3 regions of the Klebsiella quasivariicola genome follow, and region 3 is predicted to be linked to each of the others. Evidence: predicted binding sites of a transcription regulator. Region 3 holds the regulator's gene; each other region holds the start of a gene.

Region 1 (5,151 bases), 430 kb from region 3:
GGCCGCGGCAAACTGCGCGAACTGCAGCTGGCCTGGCCGCAACAGCAGGGCCACTGCCCGCTGACGTATTCTCTTTTTACAGGAGTCATTGAACGTGACTAAACGTTTCTTCGTTACCGGAACCGATACTGAAGTCGGTAAAACGGTCGCCAGCAGCGCGCTGCTGCAGGCGGCGAATCAGCTGGGATTTAACACCGCGGGCTATAAGCCGGTGGCTTCCGGTAGCGACCTGACCGCACACGGGTTACGCAATGAAGATGCGCTGGCCCTGCAGCGCCATAGCCGGGTCGCGCTGCGCTACGACCAGGTAAACCCCTACACCTTCGCCGAGCCGACCTCACCGCACATCATCAGCGCCGATGAAGGTCGGCCAATCGCCGCGGCGGCGCTTTCCGGTGGGCTGCGCGAGTTAGAAAATCTCGCCGACTGGGTGCTGGTGGAAGGGGCCGGTGGCTGGTTCACGCCGCTCTCGGACACCCTGACCTTTGCCGACTGGGTGCAGAGCGAGCAGCTGCCGGTCATTCTGGTGGTGGGGGTTAAGCTCGGCTGTATCAACCATGCGATGCTTACCGCCCAGGCGGTACGCCAGGCGGGGCTGCCTTTAGCGGGCTGGATCGCCAATGACGTGCAGCCGCCGGGCAAGCGTCACGCCGAGTATCTGGCGACGCTGAAACAGCGGCTGGCCGCGCCGTTCCTCGGTGAAATACCGTGGCTTGCGGACATCGCGCAGCGTGGCGATCTCGGCCAGTATCTGGACCTCAGGGCGCTGGATCCGGCGTCATCCACTGCGCCAGCAGCGGCTCATCAAGCGCCATAATATCGCCCTCGGCGACGTTACGCCCCCGGTGCAAGAGACAAAAGCGATCCGCTACCCGGCGGATAAAGGGCAGGTGCTGCTCGGCGAGCAGCACCGTCAGGCCGATATCGCGATTCAACCGCAGCAGTAGATCGGCCAGCTTTTGCAGACAGCGCGGCCCTCTGCCACGCGAAGGTTCATCGAGAATCAGCAGCCGTGGCTGGACGATAAGCGCCCTGGCCAGCGCCAGCTGGAACTGATCGTCGGCGCTCAGCGAGGCGCCTTTGCGCTGTCGCAGGGCATAAAGTTCGGGAAAGTGCTCATAGATTTCGCCGCCGCTGGCGTTTACCCCCGGTTTCCCGGCCGCGAGGGCGATATGTAGATTCTCTTCCACACTGAGCTGCGAAAAGATACGTTGATCCTGGGGAACGTAGCCGATACCGATGGCGCTGCGCGACTGGGCGGAGAGGGGAGTGAGATCCCGCGGCGGGGCGCCAATGTCATGCCAGGTCATGCGGCCGCTGGTCACCGGCAGGTGTCCGACAATACAGTTAACCAGGGTGGTCTTCCCCATGCCCTCGCGTCCCAGTACGCCAATGCACTCTCCCGGGCGTAGTTCAAGATCGACATTCCACAACGAGTGCTGGTTGCCATAAAAATGATTTACTGCCTGTAAATTCAACATGGACGTTTTCTCCTTATCCTGGCGTCAGGGCGACAGAAAGATGCTGCAAAACTCTTGCCAGGAAAAAGAACGCTCGGAAAAAAGCGCGAAACGCCGATACCATCGGGCACCGTCAGCGCCGCAGCTGCACTTTTCCGGTGCCCGACGCTAAAGGGTGGTGCAAAAAGCAGCAAAAATCGAGCGGCTTTAGGCGGATAGTTATCAAAAATAGTTCGATAAAAATTTTTCGCCACGCAGTTTACGGCGAAAGTCGATAAGCGCCGGGCGGCGGCGGTCTTGGGCTGCAGACAGTTATCCACTATTCCTGTGGATAACCTTGTGTATTAGAGTTAGAAAACCTGCGGTAAGCTAGAGCGTGCGCGGCTTGCGGCTGAATTGACGCGAAAGGCGTCTTTTCTTTAAACTCATTAAATATCAGCTTGTTAGATAAAATCAATGGGTGTAAGAAAAGCGTCATCTGCTGCCATAAAACTTTCACCCGTTCGCTTGACAAATGTTAAAAGGTCAAAATTTCTGGGGATAACCCTGACAGTCGGACGATTATTCCGCCCGGCGGGCGTTTTGTACCCAACTTGCCGGCTAAAAAGCCGGCTTCTGGCGCTATCATAAGTAGATACTGGTTAAATATCCAGTATAATTTGTTGGCAAAAAACGGCCCGGGGGGTAGAATTAAACACCGGCCGCTAAATCTTTCTTCAGGTTCTGATCGATGAGTAAATCGTTTGTACTGCATTCTGCCTTTCGTCCCTCCGGAGACCAACCGGAAGCCATCCGTCGCCTGGAAGAGGGGCTGGAGGATGGGCTTGCGCATCAAACGCTGCTGGGGGTCACCGGTTCAGGTAAAACCTTTACCATTGCCAACGTGATTGCCGACCTGCAGCGGCCGACGATGGTGCTGGCGCCAAACAAAACCCTGGCGGCCCAGCTCTACGGCGAGATGAAAGAGTTTTTCCCCGAGAATGCCGTCGAGTATTTCGTCTCCTACTACGATTACTACCAGCCGGAAGCCTACGTCCCTAGCTCCGATACCTTCATTGAGAAGGACGCCTCGGTGAACGAACATATTGAGCAGATGCGCCTGTCGGCCACCAAAGCGCTGCTTGAGCGGCGCGACGTGGTAGTGGTGGCATCGGTCTCGGCTATCTACGGCCTCGGCGATCCGGACCTGTACCTGAAGATGATGCTGCACCTGACGGTGGGGATGCTAATCGATCAGCGCGCGATCCTGCGCCGTCTGGCCGAGCTGCAATATACCCGTAACGATCAGGCCTTCCAGCGCGGCACCTTTCGCGTGCGCGGCGAGGTGATCGACGTCTTCCCGGCGGAATCCGACGATATCGCGCTGCGTATTGAGCTGTTTGACGAAGAGGTCGAGCGCCTGTCGCTGTTCGATCCGCTCACGGGACACGTGGAGTCGACGGTACCGCGCTATACCATTTACCCCAAGACGCACTATGTGACGCCGCGGGAACGCATCGTCCAGGCGATGGAAGAGATCAAGCTGGAACTGGCGGATCGCCGCAAGGTGCTGCTGGCAAATAACAAGCTGCTGGAAGAGCAGCGCTTAACCCAGCGTACCCAGTTTGACCTCGAAATGATGAACGAGCTGGGCTACTGCTCGGGCATTGAAAACTACTCGCGCTACCTCTCCGGTCGCGGGCCCGGCGAGCCGCCGCCCACCCTGTTTGACTATCTGCCGGCAGACGGCCTGCTGGTGATTGACGAATCCCACGTCACGGTGCCGCAAATTGGCGGCATGTACCGCGGCGACCGCGCGCGTAAAGAGACGCTGGTGGAGTACGGCTTCCGCCTGCCGTCGGCGCTGGACAACCGGCCGATGAAGTTTGAAGAATTCGAAGCGCTGGCGCCGCAAACCATCTACGTCTCGGCGACCCCGGGGGCCTACGAGCTGGATAAATCCGGCGGCGAGGTGGTGGATCAGGTGGTGCGGCCTACCGGTCTGCTTGACCCGCTGATCGAAGTGCGGCCGGTGGCGACTCAGGTCGACGATCTGCTGTCGGAGATCCGCCTGCGTACGGCCATCAACGAGCGCGTGCTGGTCACTACCCTTACCAAGCGGATGGCGGAAGACTTAACCGAGTACCTTGAGGAACACGGTGAGCGCGTGCGCTATCTGCACTCGGATATCGACACCGTCGAACGTATGGAGATTATCCGCGACCTGCGCCTGGGCGAGTTTGACGTGCTGGTAGGGATCAACCTGCTGCGTGAGGGGCTGGATATGCCGGAGGTGTCGCTGGTAGCGATCCTGGATGCCGACAAAGAGGGCTTCCTGCGCTCCGAACGCTCGCTGATCCAGACCATCGGCCGCGCCGCGCGAAATATCAACGGCAAAGCTATCCTGTATGGCGATAAGATCACCCCCTCGATGGCCAAAGCCATTGGCGAGACCGAGCGCCGACGGGAGAAACAGCAGCGCTATAACGAAGAGCACGGCATCGTGCCGCAGGGGCTCAACAAGAAAGTGGTGGATATCCTGCAGCTGGGTCAGGGCCTGGCGAAAACCAAAGCCAAAGGGCGCGGAAAAGCGAAGACTGCCGAACCTGCCGGGCTCAGTGGGGTGGATATGACGCCAAAAGCGCTGCAGCAGAAAATTCATGAGCTGGAAGGACAGATGATGCAGCACGCCCAGAACCTCGAGTTTGAAGAGGCGGCGCAAATTCGCGACCAGCTGCATCAGCTGCGTGAGCTATTTATCGCCGCTTCCTGACGGCAGGCCGTAATGTGCGCAGAGGCGCAACGCTGAAAGCCGGCGCGCAATACCCGCCGTCTTGCAGTCACAGTAGCAGAGAAGAAAAAAAGGCCGCGTTGCGGCCTTCTTAATGTTCGCTTAATCTCGCCAGGCGACACTATCCTCAACCTGATGAGGATAGTGCCCATGCAAAAAATCAACTTCCGTGAATATCTGGCGGTCGCCACCGCCCTGGTCATTATTGTTGCCTTTTTCCATCAGTGGGTGTTGACGTTCTGACGCGCACGCTGCGGGAATAATACCCACGCGCGGACCCCTGGCCCCGGCTGGCGGTTATGCAAAAAGAACTGGGCGTCATGCAGTTGAGCGATGCGCGTGACGATGCTCAGTCCGAGGCCTATGCCGCCGTAGCGACTGTCCATGCGCACAAAGGCTTTACTCAGTTCGCCGCTTTTCGCCTCATCAATCCCCGGTCCTTCATCTTCCACGGACAACACCGGCATCAGGCCCGCTTTCACCGACACACGGATCGTCGACCCTTCCGGACTGTAGCGGTGAGCATTCTCCACCAGATTGCGCAAAATGACGCGGATTAGCGTCGCGTCGCCCGAGACGACGGCCTCATTTTCGGCATCCGTCAGCAGCAGCCGCTGCTGACGCTGCGCCAGCATGGTTTCCAGCTCTTCCTGTAACGGTTTCACCACGTCATCCAGCAACAGCACCTGCTGATAGCTGCCGGCGGAGAAGGACTGTCCGACACGCGCCAGCTGCAGCAGCTGGGAAATGCTGTTGGTCATCTGGTCGAGGCGCTGGATCAGCGGGTCGACGCCCATGCCGTGCACTTTCGCCAGCAGCTCAAGGTGCAGCCGCAGGCCGGCCAGCGGGGTACGCAGCTCATGCGCCACGTCGGCGGTAAACAGCCGCTCGCGGTCGAGGGTCAGATTAAGGCGGGAAACC
Region 2 (5,151 bases), 2.2 Mb from region 3:
CCTATGTGAAGTCCGGGGATCTGACCCCGTTTGGACCGGAGCTGCTCAAGCGCCACGACGAGCGCATTGCACAGGATCCGGAGTTCCAGTACATCATGAAGGATATTGCCCGTTATAACGCGATGAAAGACAAGCGTAACATCGTCTCTCTGAACTACGCCCAGCGTGAGAAAGAGAACGAAGAGGATGATGCGATTCGTCTGGCGCGGATTAACGATCGCCTGAAACGCGAAGGCAAGCCGCCATTGAAAAAACTGGACGATCTGCCGAAGGATTATCAGGAACCGGACCCGTATCTTGATGAAACGGTCCACATCGCGGTCGACCTGGCGCATCTTGAAAAAGCGCGCCCGGCAGTGGAACCGCCGGCCAGTAAATAAGTCACTAACGGGCACCTCAGAAGGTGCCCGTTTTTTTTGCGCGCTTTGTCATCGCCATTCAGCTCAGCTAACAAAATGTCAACCTGATCAGCCGCTGTCAGCAAGATGCTACAAAATGTAAAGTTGTGTTTTTATCGTGACTTAGCGGGGGTTGATGGTTGAAAATTGCAGCCTGACCCATACGATGTGGGTAATCGCATAGTGCGTTTTGTTAAATTGAGGTAAAAAGAAAATTATGATGCGAATCGCGCTTTTCCTGCTGACGAACCTGGCAGTGATGGTTGTGTTCGGGCTGGTGTTAAGCCTCACGGGGATCCAGTCCAGCAGCATGACCGGTCTTCTGATTATGGCCCTGCTGTTCGGCTTCGGTGGTTCTATCGTTTCGCTGATGATGTCGAAGTGGATGGCGCTGAAGTCTGTGGGTGGGGAAGTGATCGAGCAGCCGCGCAACGAAACGGAACGCTGGCTGATGAACACCGTTGCACAACAGGCGCAGCAGGCGGGTATTGCCATGCCGCAGGTGGCTATTTATCACGCGCCGGATATCAATGCCTTCGCCACCGGCGCGCGTCGCGACGCCTCGCTGGTCGCCGTCAGCACCGGGCTGTTACAAAACATGAGCCGTGATGAAGCGGAAGCGGTAATTGCCCATGAGATCAGCCATATTGCCAATGGCGACATGGTGACCATGACGCTGATTCAGGGGGTAGTGAACACCTTCGTTATCTTTATTTCGCGGGTAATCGCGCAGATTGCGGCCGGTTTCCTCGGCGGCAACCGGGAAGATGAAGGGGAGAGCAGCAATGGTAACCCGCTGATCTACTTCGCCGTTGCCACGGTGCTGGAGCTGGTGTTCGGTATTCTGGCGAGCATTATCACCATGTGGTTCTCGCGTTACCGTGAGTTCCATGCCGATGCCGGCTCGGCGCGTCTGGTGGGCCGCGAAAAGATGATTGCTGCCCTGCAGCGTCTGAAAACCAGCTATGAGCCGCAGGAAGCCAGCAGCATGATGGCGTTCTGCATCAACGGTAAAGCGAAATCCATGAGCGAGCTGTTTATGACTCACCCGCCGCTGGATAAGCGTATTGAAGCCCTGCGTAGCGGTGAATATCTGAAGTAATTCGTCATCTGACGCTGAAAACAAAAATCCGCAGCCCGCACGCTGCGGATTTTTTTTGCTGCCCGTCAGGCGGCGCGCGGCTGGGTCACGCGCAGACCGCTAATCAGTGCGGCAACGGTAGCCAGGATACCGGCCAGCAGCAGGGCGGTGTGGGTACCGCTGTTGCCGAGCAGGTTGAACAGCAGCGCGACCAGCGCCGCGCCGGTGCTCTGGCCGAGCAGGCGAGCGGTGCCCAGCATACCGCTGGCGCCGCCGCTACGATGGCTCGGAGCCGAGGCAACGATGGTATGGTTGTTTGGCGACTGAAACAGCCCGAAGCCGGCGCCGCACAGTGCCATGCGCCAGATGATATCCAGATCGGAAGGCGCCGACGGCAGCAGCGCCAGGCCGAACAGACCGCAGGCCATAATCAATAGACCGATGGCCCCCAGCAGCCCCGCGTGGCACTTCTCAATCAAATAGCCAGCCAGCGGCGCCATTACCATGGTCGCCAGCGGCCACGGCGTCAGCAGCAGACCGGTCTCCACTTCGCTGCGTCCCATCATCGACTGCAGGAAAAAGGGCAAGGAGACCATCGCCAGCATCTGCGCGCAGAAGGAGCAGATGGAGGTACAGATAGAAAGGGAGAACAGCGGGATGCGCAGCAGGTCGACCGGCAGCAGCGGGACGGGCATTTTGAGCTGGCGGCGAACGAAGAAAAAGCCCACCACCAGCATGGCCGCCACCTCCGCCAGCACCAGCTGCGTGGACTGCCCCTGGGCGAAACCGCTCAGGGCGGTGATCAGCAGCCCGAAGGTGAGGGCGTTCATGATGGCGCTCGGCAGATCGAAGCGGATGATTTTGCTGCGGGCGCTGTTGGGCGGCAGAAAGCGCATCGCCAGGACAAAAGCGACGATCCCGAGCGGGACGTTAATTAAAAACAGCCATTGCCATGAGGCAAGGGAGAGGATCGCCGCGGCGATAGTCGGGCCAGCCGCCGAAGAAACAGCGACCACAAAGGAGTTAATGCCCATGCCGCGACCAAGAAAGCGCTGCGGATAGATCAGGCGGATCAGCGCGGTGTTCACGCTCATCAGCGCGGCGCCGCCCAGCCCCTGAGCGACGCGGGCGAAGGTCAGCATTTCGAGGCTGCGCGACAGGGCGCAGGCCAGCGAGGTAAAGATAAACACCACCAGGCCTATCTTATAGATGCGACGATAGCCGACCATGTCGCCGAGAAAGGAGAGCGGCAGCAGGGCGATGACAATGGCGATTTGGTAGGCGTTGACGATCCAGATTGACGCCGCCGGTGAGGCGTTGAGATCGCTGGCGATGGTCGGGAGCGCGACGTTGGCGATTGCGCCGTCGAGCACGGCCATGGTCAGCCCAAGCACGATGGTCAGAATGGCGCCATAGCGTTGCGGCAGCGGCACGCCATCGGAAGAGTTTTTATCCATGGTGAATATGAGTCTTAAATGAAACGGTTTTTTGAATGATGAGTTTAGCATTGATTAATCCGCAGCATGTCGCAGATTTGTAACGAAGTGGCAGAAGAATGATTGCGGCCCAGGGGCGGCGAATTTATAATAAAAACCGGTTCTAAATTTTATAAAACAGTTACGACGAGGTGATAAATGGCAGGTGCAGATTTGGATAAACAGCCAGATTCTGTCTCTTCAGTATTGAAGGTTTTTGGTATCCTGCAGGCGCTGGGTGAAGAGCGTGAAATTGGCATTACCGAACTGTCCCAGCGCGTCATGATGTCAAAAAGCACCGTTTATCGCTTTTTACAGACCATGAAATCACTGGGCTATGTAGCACAGGAAGGGGAGTCTGAGAAATACTCCCTCACCCTCAAGCTGTTCGAGCTTGGCGCACGCGCGCTGCAGAACGTCGACCTGGTGCGCAGCGCGGATATTCAGATGCGCGAACTCTCGCGACTGACGAAAGAGACTATCCACCTCGGCGCGCTGGATGAAGACAGTATCGTCTACATTCACAAGATTGACTCGATGTACAACCTGCGGATGTATTCGCGTATTGGCCGCCGTAACCCGCTGTACAGCACCGCGATCGGCAAAGTGCTGCTGGCCTGGCGCGATCGCAGCGAAGTGGAGCAGATCCTCGAGGGCGTGGAGTATAAGCGCAGCACCGAGCGGACGATCACCAGCACGCAGGAGCTGCTGAAGGTACTGGATGGCGTTCGGGAGCAGGGGTACGGCGAAGATAACGAAGAGCAGGAAGAGGGGTTGCGCTGCATTGGTGTGCCGGTATTCGACCGTTTCGGCGTGGTCATCGCGGGGCTGAGTATCTCTTTCCCGACGCTACGTTTTTCAGAAGAACGTCTGCATGAATATGTGGCGATGTTGCACCAGGCGGCGCGCAAGATTTCTGAACAAATGGGATATAACGACTACCCGTTCTGACGCGATAGCTTAAGCCTGTGGCGACCGCGATGCTACATCGTGGTCGCCGGGCGCCGTCTTAGCCGTTATCAACCACGGTTGCGCTTTTACGCAGCAGAGGACAGCTGCTGACACCAATTACGCCGCTATTGGAATGAACATAAAGTGCGGTGCTCACACCGCGCGCGGTGAGATATTGGCACTTCAGTCCCAACCCACCCACGTTTTCTTCACTGTGGAATAATACGCCATAGCCGCTTAATAATACGCCAATCCATAAGATAGCCACCACGACAATAGTACGAATGATTAATCGCATTGATGCCTCGTTATTTGTATGATCCTTGCCGTGATTGTGACATGAACACGTTTTGAAACAAGTCGATGATTCCTAAACTTGCCTTTCGTAATACAGTTAGCCGCGGTTTAAGAAGGCCGTGTTATCCTGGCGACATAAAGTACTGATGCGGAGAGTGGAGTGAAAAAATTACGGTGGGTTTTACTGATAGTCATCATAGCAGGCTGCCTGTTGCTGTGGACTCAGATGCTTAACGTAATGTGCGACCAGGATGTACAGTTTTTCAGCGGTATTTGCACTATCAATAAATTTATCCCGTGGTAAGACATTTTTCTGACGACTGATTTCCTTCTGCGGCGTGGGTGGTAGAATGAACGCCTTCTCTTTGAGGTGGTGAAATGAGTGAGTTACTAAATCCTGGAATTTTAAATCTGGCATCGCTGGCCGTATCCGTAGCGCTGCTCCTTGTCGGTCTGTTGTTATGGTTCTTCGTCAACCGCGCCAGTTCGCGGGCGAATGAGCAGATAGAGCTGCTGCAGGCGCTGCTGGATCAGCAAAAGCGGCAGAATGCGCTGTTGCGTCGCCTTTGCGAAGCTAATGCGCCGGAAAAAGAGGACGTGGCTGAGCCGACCGTCGCCGGTAAGGCAAAAGCGGACGATGACTTTATCCGCCTGGTCGCAGAGCGCTAAGAGGCTCGACAGGTGTGCATCATAAGATGCGCACCTGCATGATAGCTGGCAGTAATATCTTATTCTTATTCCATTATTCCTTTCCCCGCGCATTATTTCCTTTTTACATGCTGTAAATAAAGTCAACTCCGTCACGTTTATTGTCGGGTTCGTGACACTGTCATCATTTTTTCATTATTAAGGTGCAGAATTAGCACTATTTTTAGTACAGCAACTAACAGATTTTATTATCACTACACTAACGCGGCTTTAGCGATTTTTCGTCTGCGGTTATAACGAA
Region 3 (5,151 bases):
CGGTTTGTTCCAGCTTATCCGAAACCTTATCGGCGAGGATTTTGCCGTCGGCGCAGCGCGCCAGCTCGACGCGGGGTGCCTGCAGATTGCCATCCGGCTGGTTACGCGCCCGATTCTGGCTCCAGAAAGCGCGGTAGGCGATGCCTTTGACTTCAAATTCCACCTCCGCCAGACACTCGGCGGTATCGCGGGTCATCAGATCGTTTTGCGACTGGGAGACTTTATTCAGGCGCGGCGTCTCGTGATAAAGCGCCAGGCAAATGGCATCGAGCAGGGTGGTTTTGCCGGCGCCGGTGGCGCCGGTAATAGCAAACAGGCCGTTGCTGGCAAACGGCTCGGCGGTAAAGTCTATCTTCCATTCGCCCTTCAGGGAGTTGAGGTTTTTCAGTCGCAGGCTCAGGATTTTCATGCGTTTTCGTCCTCCGCGGTGAGCGTATGCAGCGTATGGGTGAACAGCTCATGCAGCCGGGCGCGCTTGTCATCGTCAATCTCGGTCAGCGCCAGCCGACGCTCAAACACCTCCTCCACCTTCAGTTCGCTGAGGGTCTCCCGCTGGGCGCCAAGCAGAATTTTCTCGCGCTGCTCGCGGCTGCGGCGTACCAGCAGCACTTCCACCGGCAGATCCTCCGTCAGCGCCTGAATATGACGCTGAATATCGTGCAGGTAGTCCTCGGTGGTGATTTCGATATCCAGCCACACCGGCGGGTCCTGCTCGACGCCGCGCCACTGCTCCAGTCGGGCGGTGATGGCGGCCAGATCGCCTTTGATCACCGCCAGCGGCTGGGTAACGGGGACTTCCAGCGTCTCTACGGCGCTGAGTCGCCCGTCGTTAAAGCTCACCAGGTGCACCGATTTCGCTTTGCCGGTTTCATCAAAGCTCAGCGGCAGCGGCGAACCGCTGTAGCGGATGTGTTCGCAGCCGCCGACCACCTGCGCACGGTGGATATGGCCCAGCGCAATGTAGTCGGCAGGGGGGAAGTGTTGCGCCGGAAAGGCATCGAGTGTGCCGATATAAATGTCGCGAACGGCATCGCTTTTACTGGCGCCGACGGTGGTCAGGTGGCCGCTGGCAATGATGGGCAGCGGCCGATCGCCGCGCAGCGCGCAGGCCTGCTGATACTGCTGCTGATAATAGTCGCTGATGGCGTGCAGCAGTTGTTGCTGCTTTTCCCGGCCGGAGTGGCCGGCCTGGCTGGTCACCAGTTCGCGCGGGCGTAAAAACGGCACCGGGCAGAAGATGGCGCCCGGGGTGCCGTCGCGCAACGGCAGCTCAATAGGCGCATGGCCAGCGTTCGCCACCACGGTGGTGTGTAAAAAGGCGAGGATATCGCGCGATTCATTGAGCATCGCCACTGAATCGTGATTGCCCGCCAGCACCACCAGGCGACAGCCGGTCTGCTGCAGCTGGACGACGAAACGGTTATACAGTTCGCGAGCGTAGCTTGGCGGTGAGCCGGTATCAAAAATATCGCCGGCTACGATAATGGCGTCGACTTCATACTCCTGCGCGCGGGCCAGCAGCCAGGTCAGGAAGGCATCATGTTCGGCGGCGCGGCTTTTGCTGTAAAAATTCTGGCCCAGGTGCCAGTCGGAGGTGTGAAGGAGGCGCATAAATCTTCCCTAGCGAAAAAAGCATGGGCGGCAGTATACCATTTGTCGGCGGGGGGTAAGTCCGCGCCGTGCTTCAAAATACCCGATCATCAGATCGTCATTTTTTTCATAAATCTGTCACAAAAGTGACGCATAATGACGCCGCACTCCTATACTGATGGCTAAAAAACACAGGGTAAATAATGGCGAGAAGAATTCTGGTCGTTGAAGATGAAGCTCCAATCCGCGAAATGGTCTGCTTTGTTCTGGAGCAAAATGGCTTTCAGCCCGTTGAGGCGGAAGATTATGACAGCGCGGTGAATCAACTCAATGAACCCTGGCCTGATTTGATTCTCCTTGACTGGATGCTGCCGGGTGGTTCGGGGCTGCAGTTTATTAAGCTGCTCAAGCGTGAGGCGATGACGCGGGATATCCCGGTGGTGATGCTGACCGCGCGTGGGGAAGAAGAAGATCGCGTTCGCGGTCTGGAGACCGGCGCGGACGACTACATTACCAAGCCTTTCTCTCCGAAAGAGCTGGTGGCGCGGATCAAAGCGGTGATGCGCCGCATTTCGCCAATGGCGGTGGAAGAGGTGATTGAAATGCAGGGTCTGAGCCTCGATCCCTCGTCGCACCGGGTGATGACTGGCGAAAGTCCGCTGGACATGGGACCGACGGAATTTAAATTATTGCACTTCTTTATGACCCACCCGGAGCGAGTGTACAGCCGCGAGCAGCTGCTGAACCACGTCTGGGGAACCAACGTCTATGTGGAAGACCGTACGGTGGACGTCCATATTCGCCGCCTGCGCAAAGCGCTGGAACACAGTGGCCATGATCGCATGGTGCAAACGGTTCGCGGCACGGGCTATCGTTTCTCCGCCCGTTTCTGAATTTCGACAGGAGTGTGACCCGTGCTGGAACGGCTGTCATGGAAAAGGCTGGCGCTGGAGCTCTTTTTAGCGTGTATTCCGGCCCTGATTCTGGGGGCATTTTGGGGGCATTTGCCGTGGTTTTTACTGGCGGCAGTGACCGGTTTGCTGATCTGGCATTTCTGGAATTTGATGCGTTTATCGTGGTGGCTATGGGTAGATCGGAGCATGACTCCCCCGCCTGGCCGCGGTAGCTGGGAACCGTTGCTGTATGGTCTGCATCAGATGCAGATGCGTAATAAAAAGCGTCGACGTGAGCTGGGAAGCCTGATTAAACGCTTTCGCAGCGGCGCGGAATCGCTGCCGGATGCGGTCGTCCTGACCACGGAAGAGGGGGCCATTTTCTGGTGTAATGGCCTCGCGCAGCAGATTTTAAACCTGCGCTGGCCGGACGACAGTGGTCAAAATATTCTCAACCTTCTGCGCTATCCCGAGTTCGCCAACTATCTGAAACAGCGTGATTTTTCTAAGCCACTCAACCTGGTGCTCAATAACGCTCGCCATCTGGAAATTCGCGTGATGCCTTACACCGACAAGCAGTGGCTGATGGTGGCGCGCGACGTGACGCAGATGCATCAGCTGGAAGGGGCGCGGCGAAACTTTTTCGCCAACGTCAGCCATGAACTGCGCACCCCGCTGACGGTGCTGCAGGGCTATCTGGAGATGATGCAGGAGCAGGTGCTGGAAGGGGCGACCCGGGAAAAAGCCCTGCACACCATGCGTGAGCAAACCCAGCGTATGGAAGGTTTAGTAAAGCAGCTGCTGACGCTGTCGCGTATTGAAGCCGCACCGGCGCTGGCGATGAATGACCGCATCGACGTACCGATGATGCTGCGGGTGGTGGAGCGTGAGGCGCAAACCCTCAGTCAGGATAAGCAGACGTTGTTTTTTACTGTCGATGAACACCTTAAGGTGCTGGGCAATGAAGAGCAGCTGCGCAGCGCCATTTCTAACCTGGTTTATAACGCGGTGAACCACACCCCGCCGGGGACCGAAATTCGCGTCAGCTGGCAGCGAACGCCGCAGGGGGCGCTGTTCAGCGTTGAGGATAATGGACCGGGCATTGCACCGGAGCATCTTCCCCGCCTGACCGAGCGTTTTTATCGGGTGGATAAGGCTCGCTCCCGACAAACCGGCGGCAGCGGCCTGGGTCTGGCGATCGTCAAACACGCGGTTAACCATCATGACAGCCGGCTGGAAATCGACAGTACGGTGGGCAAGGGAACCCGTTTTAGTTTCCTGCTTCCGGAACGATTAATTGCCAGAAACGACGACTGAACGGCGCGCTGTCAGCTTATCTTGCCAATGACCAGCTTCTGCTGGTCATTTTCATTGGCAGTCGTTTTTTGCTCGCCTATTTAATGAACGTGTGCTGCTTTTTTGTTCGCATGATAAGCCACAGGTTTTCCATCAATATGGTAAATGATTCTGGCATGAAAGGCATAACCAGCATAATCATCTGCTTTTGCGATCGTGCCTTGCTTTAAAACGTTATAAGCGTTTAAATTGCGCCAGCGCAGTCGATGACAGACTGCTTTTGCGTGGTAATACCAAAAACAATTCTTTCCCACGCCGCTTCGGGAGCATATCTCGCTAAGTTTACCGGCAATGGCCGCTGTATCGTCCCTGAGAGGGGAGCGCGGTATTTTTCCATTTATTTACAACACCACATCCACAGGCAGTAATGAATTTATGACCCATCAGTTAAAATCTCGCGACATCATAGCGTTGGGCTTTATGACCTTCGCGTTGTTCGTTGGCGCAGGCAACATTATTTTCCCTCCGATGGTGGGCTTACAGGCGGGCGAGCACGTCTGGACGGCGGCGATCGGCTTTCTGATCACTGCGGTGGGGCTGCCGGTGCTGACGGTGGTCGCGCTGGCGAAAGTTGGCGGCGGCGTTGAAAGCCTGAGCACCCCGATTGGTAAAGTGGCGGGTATCCTGCTGGCGGTGGTGTGTTATCTCGCGGTGGGACCGCTGTTCGCGACCCCGCGTACCGCAACCGTCTCCTTTGAAGTTGGGATTGCCCCGCTGACCGGCGACGGTCCGCTGCCGCTGCTGATCTACAGCGTTATCTACTTCGCGCTGGTGATCCTGGTTTCGCTCTATCCGGGTAAACTGCTGGATACGGTCGGCAATTTCCTTGCGCCGCTGAAAATTATTGCCCTGATCGTGCTGTCGGTTGCCGCCATCATCTGGCCGGCGGGCCCGATTAGCGATGCGCTGGAAGCGTATCGTACCGCGCCATTCTCCAATGGCTTCGTCAACGGCTACCTGACCATGGACACCCTCGGCGCGATGGTGTTCGGGATCGTCATTGTCAATGCGGCACGCTCTCGCGGCGTCAGCGAAGCGCGTCTGTTGACCCGCTACACCGTCTGGGCTGGCCTGATGGCGGGCGTCGGTCTGACCCTGCTGTACCTGGCGCTGTTCCGTCTGGGCTCTGACAGCGCCACCCTCGTGGACCAGTCCGCCAACGGCGCGGCGATCCTCCACGCCTATGTGCAGCATACCTTCGGCGGGGCGGGCAGCTTCCTGCTGGCGGCGCTGATCTTCATTGCCTGTCTGGTGACGGCGGTAGGCCTGACCTGTGCCTGCGCTGAGTTCTTTGCCCAGTATCTGCCGTTCT

The links. The regulator PhoB, encoded in region 3, activates phosphate uptake and scavenging genes when phosphate is short. The targets are predictions, from matches to a motif close to CTGTCATAAAACTGNCNNAT.
Region 1: the regulator PhoB is predicted to act here: its motif matches at 1,942-1,961, upstream of uvrB (excinuclease ABC subunit UvrB).
Region 2: the regulator PhoB is predicted to act here: its motif matches at 3,003-3,022, upstream of kdgR (DNA-binding transcriptional regulator KdgR).

The regions. Positions count from the first base shown of each region.
Region 1 covers NZ_CP022823.1:3,886,007-3,891,157, reverse strand. The annotation lists gene bioC (malonyl-ACP O-methyltransferase BioC) at 1-102, shown strand, start outside; gene bioD (dethiobiotin synthase) at 95-817, shown strand; gene B8P98_RS19640 (ABC transporter ATP-binding protein) at 759-1,481, opposite strand; partial or broken gene B8P98_RS19635 (hypothetical protein) at 1,571-1,780, opposite strand; gene uvrB (excinuclease ABC subunit UvrB) at 2,191-4,212, shown strand; gene pmrB (two-component system sensor histidine kinase PmrB) at 4,452-5,151, opposite strand, start outside.
Region 2 covers NZ_CP022823.1:2,123,543-2,128,693, forward strand. The annotation lists gene prc (carboxy terminal-processing peptidase) at 1-380, shown strand, start outside; gene htpX (protease HtpX) at 616-1,500, shown strand; gene B8P98_RS10625 (MFS transporter) at 1,566-2,936, opposite strand; gene kdgR (DNA-binding transcriptional regulator KdgR) at 3,114-3,905, shown strand; gene B8P98_RS10635 (YobH family protein) at 3,964-4,203, opposite strand; gene mgrB (PhoP/PhoQ regulator MgrB) at 4,363-4,506, shown strand; gene B8P98_RS10645 (YebO family protein) at 4,581-4,871, shown strand.
Region 3 covers NZ_CP022823.1:4,318,129-4,323,279, reverse strand. The annotation lists gene sbcC (exonuclease subunit SbcC) at 1-409, opposite strand, end outside; gene sbcD (exonuclease subunit SbcD) at 406-1,611, opposite strand; gene phoB (phosphate response regulator transcription factor PhoB) at 1,794-2,483, shown strand; gene phoR (phosphate regulon sensor histidine kinase PhoR) at 2,505-3,800, shown strand; gene brnQ (branched-chain amino acid transporter carrier protein BrnQ) at 4,215-5,151, shown strand, end outside.